2 regions of the Rossellomorea sp. NPDC077527 genome follow, and region 2 is predicted to be linked to the other one. Evidence: riboswitches for the same ligand, from Rfam matches in the RefSeq annotation. Region 2 holds a riboswitch; the other holds the start of a gene.
What was found. Region 2 has a riboswitch for lysine ahead of lysA (diaminopimelate decarboxylase). Riboswitches for the same ligand answer to the same signal wherever they lie in the genome.
Positions count from the first base shown of each region.

Region 1: linked by a shared signal. The riboswitch ahead of ACIGG7_RS07420 (aspartate kinase) and the one ahead of lysA (diaminopimelate decarboxylase) in region 2 are both predicted to bind lysine.

Region 1 is NZ_JBITVL010000002.1:432,741-440,241, forward strand. It holds gene sdhB (succinate dehydrogenase iron-sulfur subunit) at 1-323, opposite strand, end outside; gene sdhA (succinate dehydrogenase flavoprotein subunit) at 323-2,086, opposite strand; gene ACIGG7_RS07410 (succinate dehydrogenase cytochrome b558 subunit) at 2,159-2,767, opposite strand; gene ACIGG7_RS07415 (YslB family protein) at 3,176-3,556, shown strand; gene ACIGG7_RS07420 (aspartate kinase) at 3,621-4,859, opposite strand; lysine riboswitch at 5,052-5,230, opposite strand; gene ACIGG7_RS07425 (hypothetical protein) at 5,430-5,585, opposite strand; gene uvrC (excinuclease ABC subunit UvrC) at 5,586-7,355, opposite strand; gene ACIGG7_RS07435 (hypothetical protein) at 7,355-7,501, opposite strand, start outside.
Region 2 is NZ_JBITVL010000001.1:764,926-772,426, reverse strand. It holds gene ACIGG7_RS04000 (ABC transporter permease subunit) at 46-1,077, opposite strand; gene ACIGG7_RS03995 (ABC transporter permease subunit) at 1,074-1,943, opposite strand; gene lysA (diaminopimelate decarboxylase) at 2,052-3,338, opposite strand; lysine riboswitch at 3,453-3,629, opposite strand; gene ACIGG7_RS03985 (DUF4179 domain-containing protein) at 4,037-5,356, opposite strand; partial or broken gene ACIGG7_RS03980 (sigma-70 family RNA polymerase sigma factor) at 5,410-5,957, opposite strand; gene ACIGG7_RS03975 (helix-turn-helix domain-containing protein) at 6,302-6,892, opposite strand; gene ACIGG7_RS03970 (DMT family transporter) at 6,985-7,501, shown strand, end outside.

The DNA.
Region 1 (7,501 bases), on a different contig from region 2:
TCACGAACAACAGGGAAAGTACGCATTGGCTCAAGACGGATCGGCTGTTCTAATTGATCAACCAACGCCGTACACGATTGTCTCGGCTTTCCGTTGATCACCATTGAACAAGCTCCACATACCTCTTCCAGACAGTTCATATCCCAGTTGATCGGAGTCGTGTGTTCCCCTTTTGCATTGACCGGATTACGACGGATTTCCATCAACGCGGAAATCACGTTCATATTCGGACGATAATCAAGTTCGAACTCTTCTTGGAAAGGGGCAGTTTCCGGGCTTTCTTGACGAGTAATGATAAAACGGACTTTTTTATTTTCACTCATCATTTATTTCCCCCTTTGCTCTTAGAATAGTCACGCTTACGCGGTGCGATTAGTGAAGTGTCCACTTCCTCGTAATGGAATTCCGGTGAATTCGTTGAAGCATTGTACTTAGCCATCGTCGTTTTTAGGAATTCTTCATCATTACGTTCAGGGAAGTCAGGCTTGTAATGAGCTCCACGGCTCTCATTACGGTTTAATGCACCGATTGTAATAACACGGGCAAGCTGCAGCATGTTCCACAATTGACGTGTGAACGTCGCTCCTTGGTTGCTCCATTTAGCCGTATCATTGATATTGATATTTTGGTAACGTTCCATCAGTTCCTGAATCTTCTCATCCGTTTGTTTCAGCTTGTCGTTATGGCGTACAACCGTAACATTATCCGTCATCCATTCACCAAGCTCTTTATGAATGACATACGCATTTTCCGTGCCATTCAGGGACATGATGTTGTTCCATTTTTCTTCTTCCTGTTTTACATAGCGGTCGAATACGGATGAAGGAACGGATTCAACCGTTTTCTCAAGACCCTCAATATATTTAATGGCATTAGGTCCGGCAACCATACCACCGTAGATAGCAGATAGTAATGAGTTCGCTCCCAATCGGTTTCCACCGTGCTGAGAATAATCACACTCACCAGCTGCGAATAAACCAGGTATATTGGTCATTTGATCATAGTCGACCCATAGACCACCCATTGAATAGTGAACCGCAGGGAAGATTTTCATTGGTACTTTACGTGGATCATCACCCATGAACTTCTCATAAATTTCGATGATTCCACCAAGCTTGATATCAAGCTCTTTTGAATCTTTATGAGATAGATCCAGGTACACCATGTTTTCACCGTTGATACCAAGCTTCTGGTTTACGCACACATCAAAGATTTCACGTGTTGCGATATCACGGGGAACAAGGTTTCCGTATGCAGGATACTTCTCTTCAAGGAAGTACCAAGGCTTACCATCTTTATACGTCCAGACACGTCCACCTTCTCCACGTGCCGATTCACTCATGAGGCGAAGCTTATCGTCCCCAGGAATGGCTGTCGGGTGAATTTGAATGAACTCACCATTTGCATAATAAGCACCTTGCTGATAAACGATCGAAGCAGCTGAACCTGTATTGATGACAGAGTTTGTAGACTTTCCGAAAATAATTCCCGGTCCACCAGACGCCATAATAACGGCATCCGCTGCGAAGGATTTGATTTCCATCGTTTGAAGGTTTTGAGCAACAATCCCACGTGCGACTCCTTCGTCATCGATGACGACTCCAAGGAATTCCCAGCCTTCAAACTTGCTTACTAAACCTGCTACTTCATGACGGCGTACCTGCTCGTCCAAGGCGTATAATAATTGCTGACCAGTCGTAGCACCTGCGAAAGCGGTTCTATGGTGCTGTGTTCCACCGAAACGACGGAAATCCAGCAATCCTTCAGGTGTACGATTAAACATAACTCCCATACGGTCGAGTAAATGAATAATCCCTGGTGCTGCTTCAGTCATTGCCTTAACAGGCGGTTGATTCGCTAAGAAATCCCCACCGTATACCGTATCATCAAAATGTTCCCAAGGAGAGTCTCCTTCTCCCTTTGTATTAACGGCTCCGTTAATACCACCTTGTGCACATACAGAGTGGGAACGCTTAACGGGTACCAGTGAGAATAAATCCACTTGCGTTCCTTTTTCTGCTGCTTTAATTGTGGCCATCAGGCCGGCTAAACCGCCACCGACAACGATGATTTTGCCTTTACTCATCGTGACTCACTCCTTTTCCTACCATACTTCAGAGCACTTACTTAATCTATCAGACTCGTATATCGTTTCTGCTTATACGAAGGCAAAGATTGCACGCATACCGACAATCGATAACGCAACAAAAATCCCGATCGTAACATATGTAGCAATTAATTGAGAACGTGGTGTAACTGTAAGTCCCCAGCTAACGCAGAATGACCATAATCCATTTGCAAAGTGGAAAATCGTTGAAAGAACACCCAGCACATAAAATCCTAGCATCAATGGATTAGATAAAATGTTTTCCATCATTTGAAAGTTCACTTCAGCTCCAAAAGCTGCCGCGACTCTTGTTTCCCAGATATGCCATGTTACGAAAATGAATGTGATCACTCCAGATACACGTTGAAGTAAAAACATCCAGTTACGGAAATATCCAAACCTACTTGCATTATTCTTTGAAGTGAATGCAATGTAAATTCCGTAAATTGCATGGAAATACAATGGAAGGAAGATGATAAAGATTTCAAGGAAATAACGGAAAGGAAGACTTTCCATAAAGTGTGCCGCTTGGTTGAATGATTCTTCCCCACCAGTGGCAAAATGGTTCACGACTAAATGTTGTGTTAAAAATAATCCAACTGGAATAACACCTAGCAATGAATGAAGCCTGCGATAATTAAATTCTCGATTTCCAGCCATGATTTACCCCCCTTAATGATAAAATATGAATTCGTTTTCTAATGCCATTCATTACCTATTAGACGACGATACATATTTTATATTGTAACAATAATGTGACATGTTCATTTTACTCCCAAGGAGTGGAAGCGTCAAGAAAACGTATACATAAATTCGACAATACCGCAAAAATATTTTTAATATATTGATAACAGAAAAGACGAGGTTTCGTCCAATTAAAAGTCCGAAAATTCTAATAAACGGACAATAAATATTATATCACCAAAATATCCCAAGGTTCTTTTTTCGACATATGGGATGATAATTCCCCTTTTCACGTATATAATAGTTTTATAGAAAGAGGGGATTTACTTGGAACAGAAAAAAGAAGAAGTGCATGAACCGTCCGTTCCAATCTTCGGATATGAAATGCTGCGCGACATATTGATTCCAGAAATATTAGGGAAACATACGCCCGACATTCTTTACTGGGGTGGAAAACAACTCTCCCGGAAATTCCCACTGCAGTCAACGGAGGAAGTATCCTCTTTTTTCAATGAGGCCGGCTGGGGTGTCCTTACACTTCTGGAACAGAAAAAGAACGAAATGACCTTTGAGTTAAACGGACCAGTGATCGAACGGCGTCTGTCTATGAAAACAGATGTAAACTTCAAATTGGAAACAGGCTTTATTGCCGAACAAATTCAGCTTCAAAGAAAATGCGTGGCAGAAGCTGCTGATGAATTACATAAACGAAACAAATCAGTGAAAGTGGTTGTGAGATGGGACGATAAAGACCGAATTGAATAGGCCTGTTCAATCTCTAATAAAGGGTTGCTCTGTATGTCCAGGGCAACCCTTTTTTATGATAATTTTACAGCGTGATTTCTTCCATTTTCACTGCATCAAGATTGAAGGCAGTATGTAAGACACCGGCTGCCTTTTGCATATTTTCCCCGTCTACGACCGTAGACACCTTAATCTCAGAGGTACTGACCATCTTCACGACAATGTCATGCTGAGCCAGTACTTCAAACATTTCCGCAGCAACACCAGGATTGGAAATCATTCCTGAACCGACGATCGATACTTTCGCCAGCCCGCTTTCATGCTCGATATGTGTGAAATCCAACTGCTCTTTATTTTGCTCCAGCACAGCAAGGGTTTCCTCAAGATCCTGCTCTTTGATGGAGAAGGAAAGATTCGTTGTATTTTGATCCGTCTGGGTCTGAATGATGATGTCTACATTTAAATGATTTTTTGCTAACGTGGTGAATACGGATGAAAGTCCTGTTAAAGCGTTTTGTAGTCCAAATACAGTAACACGCGTAATTTCATTTTCAAAGGCTACGCCTCTCACAATTAAGTTCTGTTCCATGCTTGCTTCCTCCTCAATATACGTTCCTTCCACTCTTTCAATGCTGGATCTGACTTCTAACGGTATCTGATAATTCTTGGCAAACTCCACTGCTCTTGGATGCAGGACCCCCGCCCCAAGGTTCGCAAGTTCAAGCATTTCATCATAGGAAATGGACGGTAACTTTCTTGCCCCTTGAATATATCGTGGATCTGTCGTGTATACTCCGTCCACATCTGTATAAATGTCACAGCGTTCAGCCTTGAGGGCGGCCGCTATGGCTACGGCAGTAGTATCGGATCCGCCTCTTCCAAGTGTGGTGATCTCTCCTGCCTCAGTCATCCCCTGGAATCCAGCTACGATAACCACCCTGCCTTCCTGAAGGTGAGTCGACATTTTTTCGGTATGAATATTGGTAATCCGCGCATTGCTATGAACAGATTCCGTCTCAATACCTGCCTGCCAGCCGGTGAATGAAATGGCATCATGCCCGGATTGGATGAGGGCCATCGTCAGGAGGGATATGGTCACCTGCTCTCCGGTTGAAAGCAGCATATCCATTTCCCTTTTACTCGGCTGTGACGTAATTTCCCTCGCCAGTCCGACGAGTGTATCCGTCGTTTTCCCCATGGCAGAAACGACGACGACCACATCGTTTCCCCTTTCTTTCTCTTCAATGATCCTTGACGCAACATTTTGAATTCTTTCCACAGATCCTACAGATGTTCCTCCGAATTTTTGAACAATAATACTCACGACTTCTCCCTCTTTCTGAGCGCATACTCGCTACTCTTTTTGATGATGAAGAGTACAATCACAATCATCCTAAACGTTCATAGAACAGGATTTGTTTGACCAAACCCTGCGCTGATAATAAAAAAAGCAATGAGAATAATATCTCATTGCTTTATGAACATACAGCAGAACATACAAATAGGTTCATCGGCATTGTGAGATAGCTCTCCAAGATTGAATCATCTTGACAATCCTACATTTCTTAAACGTAGAACCAGCGGATACAGCATGAGACTATAGCCACTTCGGCGATTCTCCCCTTTCCAGACATCTCAATGGAGCTCATTCTCCTCTTTGCCTGTACTCTTGAAGTTCGCACCTCTATCACCACTTTTAAAAGTGATAATGTTATAAATTTTCGTTAATTATAGCACAGAGGAAATATTGATTCAATGATTAATTGATTCAATATTTCCTTTTTATTGGTTGGTAAGCCGTTTCTAATGAGCAAGTAGTGGTTGATTTGCGCTCTTGGTGCTCGCTTTCCGCGGGGCTGGCGGTGAGCCTTCTCGGGCTATTGTAGTGGGAGTTCTATACTTGTCCAGCCCCGCTTTTCGGGATTTCCCGCAGGAGTCGAGCACCTTCCGCTCCAATCAACTCTGCTTGTTCACTAGTGTCTGCTGAAGAAATAAATAAACCGAACAATCTTTCTGTTTGAAGTAAAAGAATATGACTTTCAAGCAACACTTACTTCAACTTCTCCACCAATACCTTCGCGACGGCTTCGGGTATTCCAATTTCCATGAATTCTTCCGCTGTCGCATCCTTCATCTTTTTCATTGAACCGAAGTGCTTGAGAAGTTGTTTTTTCCTTTTCGGTCCGATGCCGTCGATTTCGTCAAGGGTGGATTGGAAGGCGCTTTTCCCTCTCAGCTGGCGGTGGAAGGTGATGGCAAAGCGGTGGACTTCGTCCTGGATCCGTTGAAGGAGGTAAAATTCCTGGCTTCGTTTCTCTAGTGGAACGATTTGTAACGGGTTCCCGTAAAGCAAGTCAGACGTCTGATGCTTATCATCTTTCGCAAGTCCCCCGATTGGGATATCGAGGCCCAGTTCATTCTCGATGACATCTCTCGCAGCTTCGATCTGCCCTTTCCCACCATCGATGATAATGAGGTCCGGTAAAGGAAGTCCGTCTTTCAACACCCTTGTATACCTTCTGCGCACAACTTCCCTCATGGAATCATAATCATCGGGGCCTTTTACCGTTTTAATCTTATACTTGCGATATTCTTTCTTCGCAGGTTTGCCGTCCACGAATACGATCATGGCCGATACAGGATCTGATCCTTGAATATTGGAGTTGTCAAACGCTTCGATCCGGAATGGGGTATAAATGCCCATGTGTTCCCCGAGACGTTCGATCGCTTTGATCGTCCTTTCTTCATCTCTTTCAATAAGGGCGAACTTTTCCCCGAGCGCCTGCTTGGCATTTTTCTCGGCAAGCTTTACGAGATCTTTCTTCTTCCCGCGTTTCGGCTGGGTCATCTTCACCTCAAGAAGCTTTTCAGCGAGATCGATATCGATTTCCTCAGGCAGGAAGATTTCCTTCGGCTTAAAATGATTGGACTTTGAGTAGAACTGACCTAGGAACGTCAGGAACTCGTCCTCTGGTTCATTATATAGGGGGAATAGGGAAACATCCCTCTCTATAAGCTTTCCTTGACGCACAAAGAATACCTGTACACACATCCAGCCTTTATCGACGGAATATCCGAACACATCACGATCTGTGAAATCCGTCATCGTCATTTTTTGCTTTTCCATCGTTGCTTCAATGTGCAGGATCTGATCCCGGAACTCCTTCGCCCTTTCGAATTCCAAGTTCTCTGCTGCTTCGTTCATTTTCACCGTTAGCTGATTCTTGATATCTTTATAGCCGCCATTCAAGAAGCGGGTTATTTCATCCGTCATGTCACGGTAAGTGTCTTTGCTCACTTCTTTAATGCAGGGAGCGAGACATTGCCCCATATGATAGTAAAGACAGGCACGGTCAGGAAGGGTCGTACACTTTCGTAACGGATACAGGCGATCGAGTAGCTTTTTCGTTTCATTTGCGGCTCCCACGTTCGGGTATGGTCCGAAGTATTTCCCCTTACCCCTTTGGACTTTACGGGTGGTGATGAGCCTTGGGTGTCGTTCATTCGTTAATTTTATGAAAGGATAGCTTTTGTCATCCTTTAACATGACATTATACTTAGGGTCATATTTTTTGATCAGATTCATTTCGAGCACGAGGGCTTCCAGATCAGATGACGTCATGATGTATTCGAAGTCTTCGATTTCCCCTACAAGGCGCTGGGTCTTTGCATCATGGGAACCTTTGAAATAAGAACGAACACGGTTCTTCAACACTTTCGCTTTTCCCACATAAATGATCGTCCCTTGCCTGTCCTTCATTAAATAACATCCAGGCTGGTCAGGAAGCAGCGCTAATTTATTTGTGATATTCTGATTCATCATTCTTCCCCCTTCCTAGGTTTCTCCCACTTGTATAGTGTAAGGTCATGATAGATCGGGTCGGTGAGCTCACTTGAATGGAAATGCTTTTCTACTTTAATGAATTCTTCCACCGGGATTCCCTGATCCTTGAAGCCTTCCACCAC
Region 2 (7,501 bases):
TGCCCCGGAACTAACTCCGGAGCAGCTTTGATATTATATATACAATCAAGCTTTATGAACAAAATCAAATGTGTCCTTTCCTTCAAAGGAATTGATCTTTTCTTCATAAACATCCTGTTTTTCATGCCCCAACGTTTCCATCACATGCGTCTCCATCACATGCGTCGCCCCAATCAGCATCAGCTTTGCCGACAGGATCGTCAGTGAAAAGAACACAACAGGGATGAACGAAATCCACGGATAGGTGGTCCACAGAAATTGCCACCATCCGCCAAGGAGACCCGACCACTCATATGAAAGTGATACAAATACCTGGTTATTAAATATGTCGGTATCTCGGTATGCACCACCGATAAAAATCTTCAATACCCCAAGATGCGCAATCAACAGCATGATAATCATAAATTCACGGATCGACACAAGAAGGATCTGTGGCAGGATAAAGGGCCGGATATGATTCATAATGTAATGGCGCATCGTAGCCCCCAACACTTTGGAGCTGTCGATGAATTCCTCTTTCATGATCTTGTCATATTCATTCGAAAATAAAAGGGTCAGGCTCGGAATCGAGATGATAATGAGAATGACCAGGTAAAACAACACCTTGTCCGAAAAATCATAGGGAAAATCTACAGGATTCAACAACTCTCCCTCCAACATCATCCAGTTCAATAGCAAGAACGATAGTAAAGTAGGAGGAAAATAATTGGCCGCATCCACGATATGGTCGATGATTCTCCTAAACGGTTTGAAATAGAAATGAACCACCAGTCCAAGAATAACCGAAGGCAGTACCCTGAATAACATGATGACAAGAGCTGCCCCAATGGTATATTTCGCACCGACGATGATAAGAAGAAGGACATTCCGATTGAAATTATCCGTCCCAAGTGGTGGATACTCTGACGGGGAGTATGGAGGGCTCATGAAATCCCCCTCTTCATTTTTCAAAAGGTCCAGCTTCGGTACCTCATTCCCCCATCCTGCGTAATAAACAAGACTTGCAGCAAACATCCCAAACAGAAAAAGAAAGCCTGTTAAAAATGCCGGGTTTTTCATCAATTGCTTCAGCATCATATCACCACCCTCTGTCCCGTTTTTTTATCAATGATGACCCGGATCAGGATGAGCAACACGAATACAGGCAGATAAAACATGATCAAACTGAAACAAATCACATCCATTTGCGAGAAAGACAGGATAAAATGAGTGATGCCATAAATATTAAACAATCTCTCAAACACAATTAATGATGATAAGAGAAACAGAATGATCGATTTGGAGTGATTCAATAAGCTAAACGTGATATTCCTCAGGATATGGATAAAGAAAATAAAATGCTTGGACATTCCCCTACTTTTGATCAGATCGACATAGGATTTTCCATATTCATCGTTCACGAGTAGATAGGTAATTCTGAACAACATAATCGTCGGTAAGATGGACAGTGTCAGAATCGGTATCAGATACACCTTCTCCTGTGATCCGACGATGGGAAACAATAGAACTCCCGTTTCTTTCAGGAAAAAAATGACGCTGTATTGAATGACGATCAAAATGAAGATATCGGGTGTGGACTCCAAGAGGTTGGTGACCCTAATGATAAACTTCGACCAACCAGTGGGCAGTAAATGTGTGAGGTACGCAAGGAGGATGCCCATGAAAACAGATAAGAGAAAGGCAGAGATAAAAATGGAAACAGAATAAAAATAAGGCTCCCAGAAGGAAGGGAACATTGGGTATGAGTTATTTGCTTCATTCGTAATGGTCATCGCATTTGAATGAAGAAGCGAGCTTGAAATATCTTTAAGGTTGGTTAGATATTGTTTTAAGCTGAGATTCACTCCTTCATTGAACAAACCGATGAGGCCTGTTAAGAGAATGATGCCAAACAGAACGAATACAAACTTTAAAACCATGGAACCAATCGATTTGAGATACATTGATAGATCCTCCGAAAAGATAGAGACATGTTTTTTATAGATTACCATAATAAACCAAAAAATCCCATATAAAAAAGGTGGAACCCCTCGGGTTCCACCTTTCCTATCCTATCGATCATTTCGTACAAGATCCGCATATGTTTCCCGCTCAATCACAACCCGGGATTCCCCATCCTTCACAAACACGACAGCCGGACGTGGGATTCGGTTGTAATTACTCGCCATCGAATACCCATAAGCACCCGTACTGAAAACAGCCAGGATATCACCGTAATTCGTCGGAGGCAGCATCAGGTCCCAGATCAGCATGTCCCCGGACTCGCAGCATTTCCCCGCTATGCTCACAAGCTCCGTACATTCCTCATTAGGGCGGTTGGCAAGAACCGCATGATACTTAGCCTGATACAGAGCCGGACGAATATTGTCCGTCATCCCTCCATCGATTGCCACATATGTGCGCACGTCCGGAATGATTTTCTTGGAGCCCACTTTGTACAACGTCGTACCTGCTTCCGCCACCATGCTTCGGCCCGGCTCCACCCATACTTCCGGGAGTGGATATTCATTTTTGGCAAAATAGGTTTTCACACTATCCGTAATGCCCTTTACATACGTCGGAATCGGCAGTGGACGGTCTTCTTCGGTATAGCGGACCCCAAAGCCTCCTCCAATATTCAGGACCGGCATCTTCACATCGAACTCGATCCGGATCCGCTGCATGAAATCTGCGAGCACCATAATCGCCTGATCGAACCCTTCCTGCTCGAATATCTGGGAACCGATATGAGAGTGAAGGCCAAGCAAGTTGAAGTAAGGCTTCCGGATCGCGAGTTGAATCGCCGTACTTGCCTGTCCGTTCGAAATGCTGAATCCGAATTTCGAATCTTCCTGTCCTGTCGTGATGTATTCATGAGTATGGGCTTCCACTCCCGGTGTGACTCTGATCAGAATCTGAACCTGCTGCTCACGCTCCCTGGCCAGGTCGTGAAGCAATTCAAGCTCAAGGAAACTGTCGACAACAAAGCAGCCGATTTCAGCTTCAAGAGCCATAAGCAGTTCTTCTTCGGATTTGTTGTTCCCATGAAAATGGATACGCTCCGCCGGGAACCCCGCCTCTAGGGCCGTATATAATTCTCCCCCGGACACGACGTCAAGGGAGAGATTTTCCTGGGCTGCAAGTCGTACCATCTCTTTGCAAAGAAACGCTTTACTCGCATACGCCACCTGAAATTTAAGACCACTTTCAGTGAATGCATCCCGAAACAATTTTGCATTCCCACGGATCATGCCTTCATCATATACCATCAACGGCGTGCCGTATGTTTCGACCAACTCACCTGTACCCATTCCACCAATGGTTAAATCACCTTGAACATTTACATCAACTGTACTCATTTCCTTAACTCCTTTTGACTCTCTAAAGAAACACAAAAAAACCGTATGAAGCAGATGCTCATACGGTTATTCATCAAAGTTAACGGAAACATGATGAAGACTCTGTATTAACATCTCTTCAATAGTGCTCCACAACCTTTGCATTGTGACAGTCCAACATTTCTTCAATGCTGGCCCAACAAAAAATAGAATTGGCTATTTTCTGCTTCGGCGATCTGCCTTTCCCTACTTATCCCAGAATCCATTATTCTCAAAGAAGGTACTCTTCATACTCGCGCCTCTATTATCAGAGAGTGACTGTTTATTTGATTGGCATAACTATACCATTCTCTTGAAATGGTTGTCAATTGGTTTTAGCAGAAGAAGCTGGGACATAACTAAATCCATACACTCTAAATTCCAACAATGCTTATATATTTTCAGAACACCTGTTACACCGCTGTTGATTTCCGTGCAAGACTTCGCTTTCCTCGGGCGGAAGGCCAGCCTCCTCGTCACTGCCGCTCCTGCGGGGTCTCACCTATTCCGCTTTTCCCGCAGGAGTCTTCGTCTTGCACTCCAATCAACAGCTAGAACCTACAATATACATGGGTTAAGCTTTAGCGCTAAAAATTAATAATTCGAACGATTTATATTTTCATCAAAAAACTCGTTTTGATTTTTCTATAGCTGAGACCTTTTTGTCCCAGCCTCTCTGTTTACTTCAATTCAATTTTTAAGGGCTTCATTTCAATCGGTTTATCATTTCGACTTAAATTCTCGAATGGGGCGATGAGAGAGTAGTCTTTAAGTCTTGCACCCCGGGGTAATTCGAAAGTGGACTGAAAATGGAACGTATCTTGATTCACAGATTTCGTTTCAGCACTTCGGATCATGTACTCCAGCATGTTATTATAATCAAGCTCATTCTTGTCATTATGCTTTATTTCCTTCGATGGAATCAGCTGAACGAATTCAGCGAAATTCTCTAAAATGTCATCTCGGAATTGACCTTTTTGGAGGTCATCAATGATAAAATCCACTGTCATCTTTCCTTTTTCGCTTTGGATATTTTGTACTGTGATCCCGTATCCGAAACGAGGACTTTTCATTTCGAATGGTCGCGTGGTGTTCAATGAAGTAATGGCATCTTCGTCCACCTGCTGCATGTCTGCCTCGATTTTCAGCGAACGTGCCTTATCGCTGAGTTTACCAGGGAATAGCTCCCGAACCGTCTTTTGTATTTTTCCATCGATCTCTTTCGTTTCCAGCACCTCTGCATGGAACTTTGGTAGAGTGTTCCCCAGGTCATCTTTAACATCCAGTTCAACCGTATCCTTCCAGGAGTCGACCGTATACGTATACTCTAGTGTCGTCGTCGCTTTTCCTTTCGTGATGGAGGTTATTTGTAATTCATATTCTCCATCAGGTGATTGTGTCCTTGCACTTGTTAGGATCGTTTCAGAAGGAATCCTTTTCACGGGTACATCAAAGGACCATGTGCCGTTTACATCCGCCATATGGGTGAACGTTAAGGGAAGTGTGAAATCTTCCGGAAGGTCTTGGCCATCCCGATAAAATTCGATGGAACCTATGAATTCATCTCCGTCTTTTTCTAGACCAGATCCACCTGTTCCCCATTGATTCTCTTCCGTTCCATCGAAGAGGTGATAGCGGTAACCGCTCACCGGACGGTTTCCTTCGTCCATATGTTCGATAGATAAATCATCACCTTTCGCCTTGAACGTGACCCCGATAACATTACCATCGTAATACGTGCTTGTGATCGTGATATCTACACCATTGGACGTGGCGGCCTGGTTGACCTCGGTGACTTTATCACTCGTATAGAGTTCTTTACCCACAGATGAACCGACTTTTTCATATATTACTCCAAGTACCGGAAGCTTGGCCAATGCATTATTCACAGGGGCAAAGAGAAACCCTGAGGCGAGAACCATGGAGGCAGCAGCGGCGGTGAAGGCAGCACTTACCTTAATTGTTTTTCTTTTGGCCTTTTGTTTCCTACCTTTGTGCATTCCTGCTGAAATCGATTGAAAAACCTCTTCTTTTGGTACCTCGATCTTTTCCATTTCTTCTTCAAACCATTTTCTGTCCATACCGATTCACTCCTTCCAGCAGCTTTCTTAACTCCAACTTCCCCCTGTGGAGGTACGTTTTCACCGTTCCCTCAGGTGTATCCATCGTTTCGGAAATGGCCTTGATGGACTGTCCCTGAAAATAGAATAAGATAATGACTGTTTGGTAATGTTTGTTCAACGATGCCAGTGCCGTGATTAAATCCATCCTGCCTTCTATATCCGATTCTTTTTCTGAGACGATTGCGTTATCGAGAAATTCATCACCTGTGAAGACAATCCGCTTTTGTTTCTTCAGGAATCCATACGCCGTATGAATCAGTATCTTGACGAGCCAGGTGCTGAAGTACTCCGGATTTTTCAATCGGGATATGGAAGTGAATGCTTTACACACCGTCTCCTGCACCACGTCGAGTGCATCTTCTTTATTTCTTACATACAGGTATGCCGTCCGGTAAAGCTTCTCGCTTTCTGATTGGATCAGCTTTTCGAATGCTTGTTCATTCCCTTTGATGGCTTTTTTCACGAGTTTTACATCCATTGGTTAACCTCCTGTCAATCATTAGAGTCGGGTGGGCTGGGAAAAGTTTCAAGGGATTTTTATGGGGATGGGATCGTTTTGAATTTACATATATTTCAAAAAGACGCAATTAGGGGGGAAAGTGACGTAATTATCGTGAAATTGACGCAATCACCGGTGGAAACGACGCAATTATTCCGAAAATGACGCAATCATCACCAAAAATGACGCAATGAAACAAGAATGAGGATGAAGTTCAGTCACCACAGTCTACAAAAGAGCTCATAACCCAACGACGAATCATAAATCCTCTTCAGCAAAGACCATTCTCCTTAAAAAAAGAAGCTTATCCCCATCGATAAGCTTCAATCGGTCCGTCCTGTATAAATCATCACGAAATGGAGCACCGCTTCTGTTGCATTTTTATTGATATAGCTGTGTTCTTTATCAGCATGGAACTTGATCGAATCATACTGACCAAGCTCGAATACTTCATCCTCCACCTTCACACATACACTTCCTTCCATGACGGTGACAAATTCAATCACGCCTGGCTGGTGTGCATCGGCACAGTATTCGCTTTCCGGTTTCAGGAATGCTCGATGCGTTTCCAATGAACCGTATCCCGATGAAGTGAACATGGGTTCAAGGGTCAAAGAGTCATTGGCACTGATTACTTTATTTCCTTCATTTTTCCTTGAGATTTGAATTTCTTGTTTTTCCACAAGAAGGGCAGAGATGGGGATGGAAAGTCCGTTTGCGATTTTCCAGATGATCGTCAATGAGGGATTTGCCTCTCCCCTTTCGATTTTCCCCAGCGTCAAGGTGCTGACACCAGTGATCTCAGCCAGATCCTGTAAATGAAGACCGCGATCTTTGCGTATATTTCTTAGTGTCGCCCCTACATGCTGTGCTAATTTTTCAGGGTCCTGCCACGTTAAACCGTCATTGTTCATATTTCTACCTCTTTCTATAAGAAACGATTTAAAGTATATTATAATATATAACAAGTTAACTATAGTATATGTATCAGAAAGGAGTGTTCATCATCAAGGAACTGACCCTCGGTATCATCTCATCGATGTTTTTTGCTGTAACCTTTATCCTGAACCATTCAATGGAACTAACCGGAGGAAGCTGGATGTGGAGTTCATCACTGAGATTCCTGTTCATGCTCCCCTTCCTTTTCCTTATTGTAGGTTTTAGGAAGAATATAAATCAAGTATGGATTGAAATGATGAAGAAGCCATTCGAATGGCTGACGTGGAGTTTTGTTGGATTTGTTCTCTTTTATGGTCCCCTTACCTATGCGGCTGCTTACGGACCAGGATGGCTTGTTGCGGGTACGTGGCAATTTACCATCGTGGCGGGGATTTTGCTTGCTCCCTTATTTTACACAGCGGAGCCAGCCAGACGCAGGCATACCATTCAAAAAAAAGCTCTCGCCATCTCTTCCATCATTTTAGTCGGTGTGTTGTTCATCCAAGTGCAGAATGCAGGGGACTCGTCCTTTTCAGAAGTTCTTATGGGGGTTGTACCTGTGATTGTCGCAGCCTTCACATACC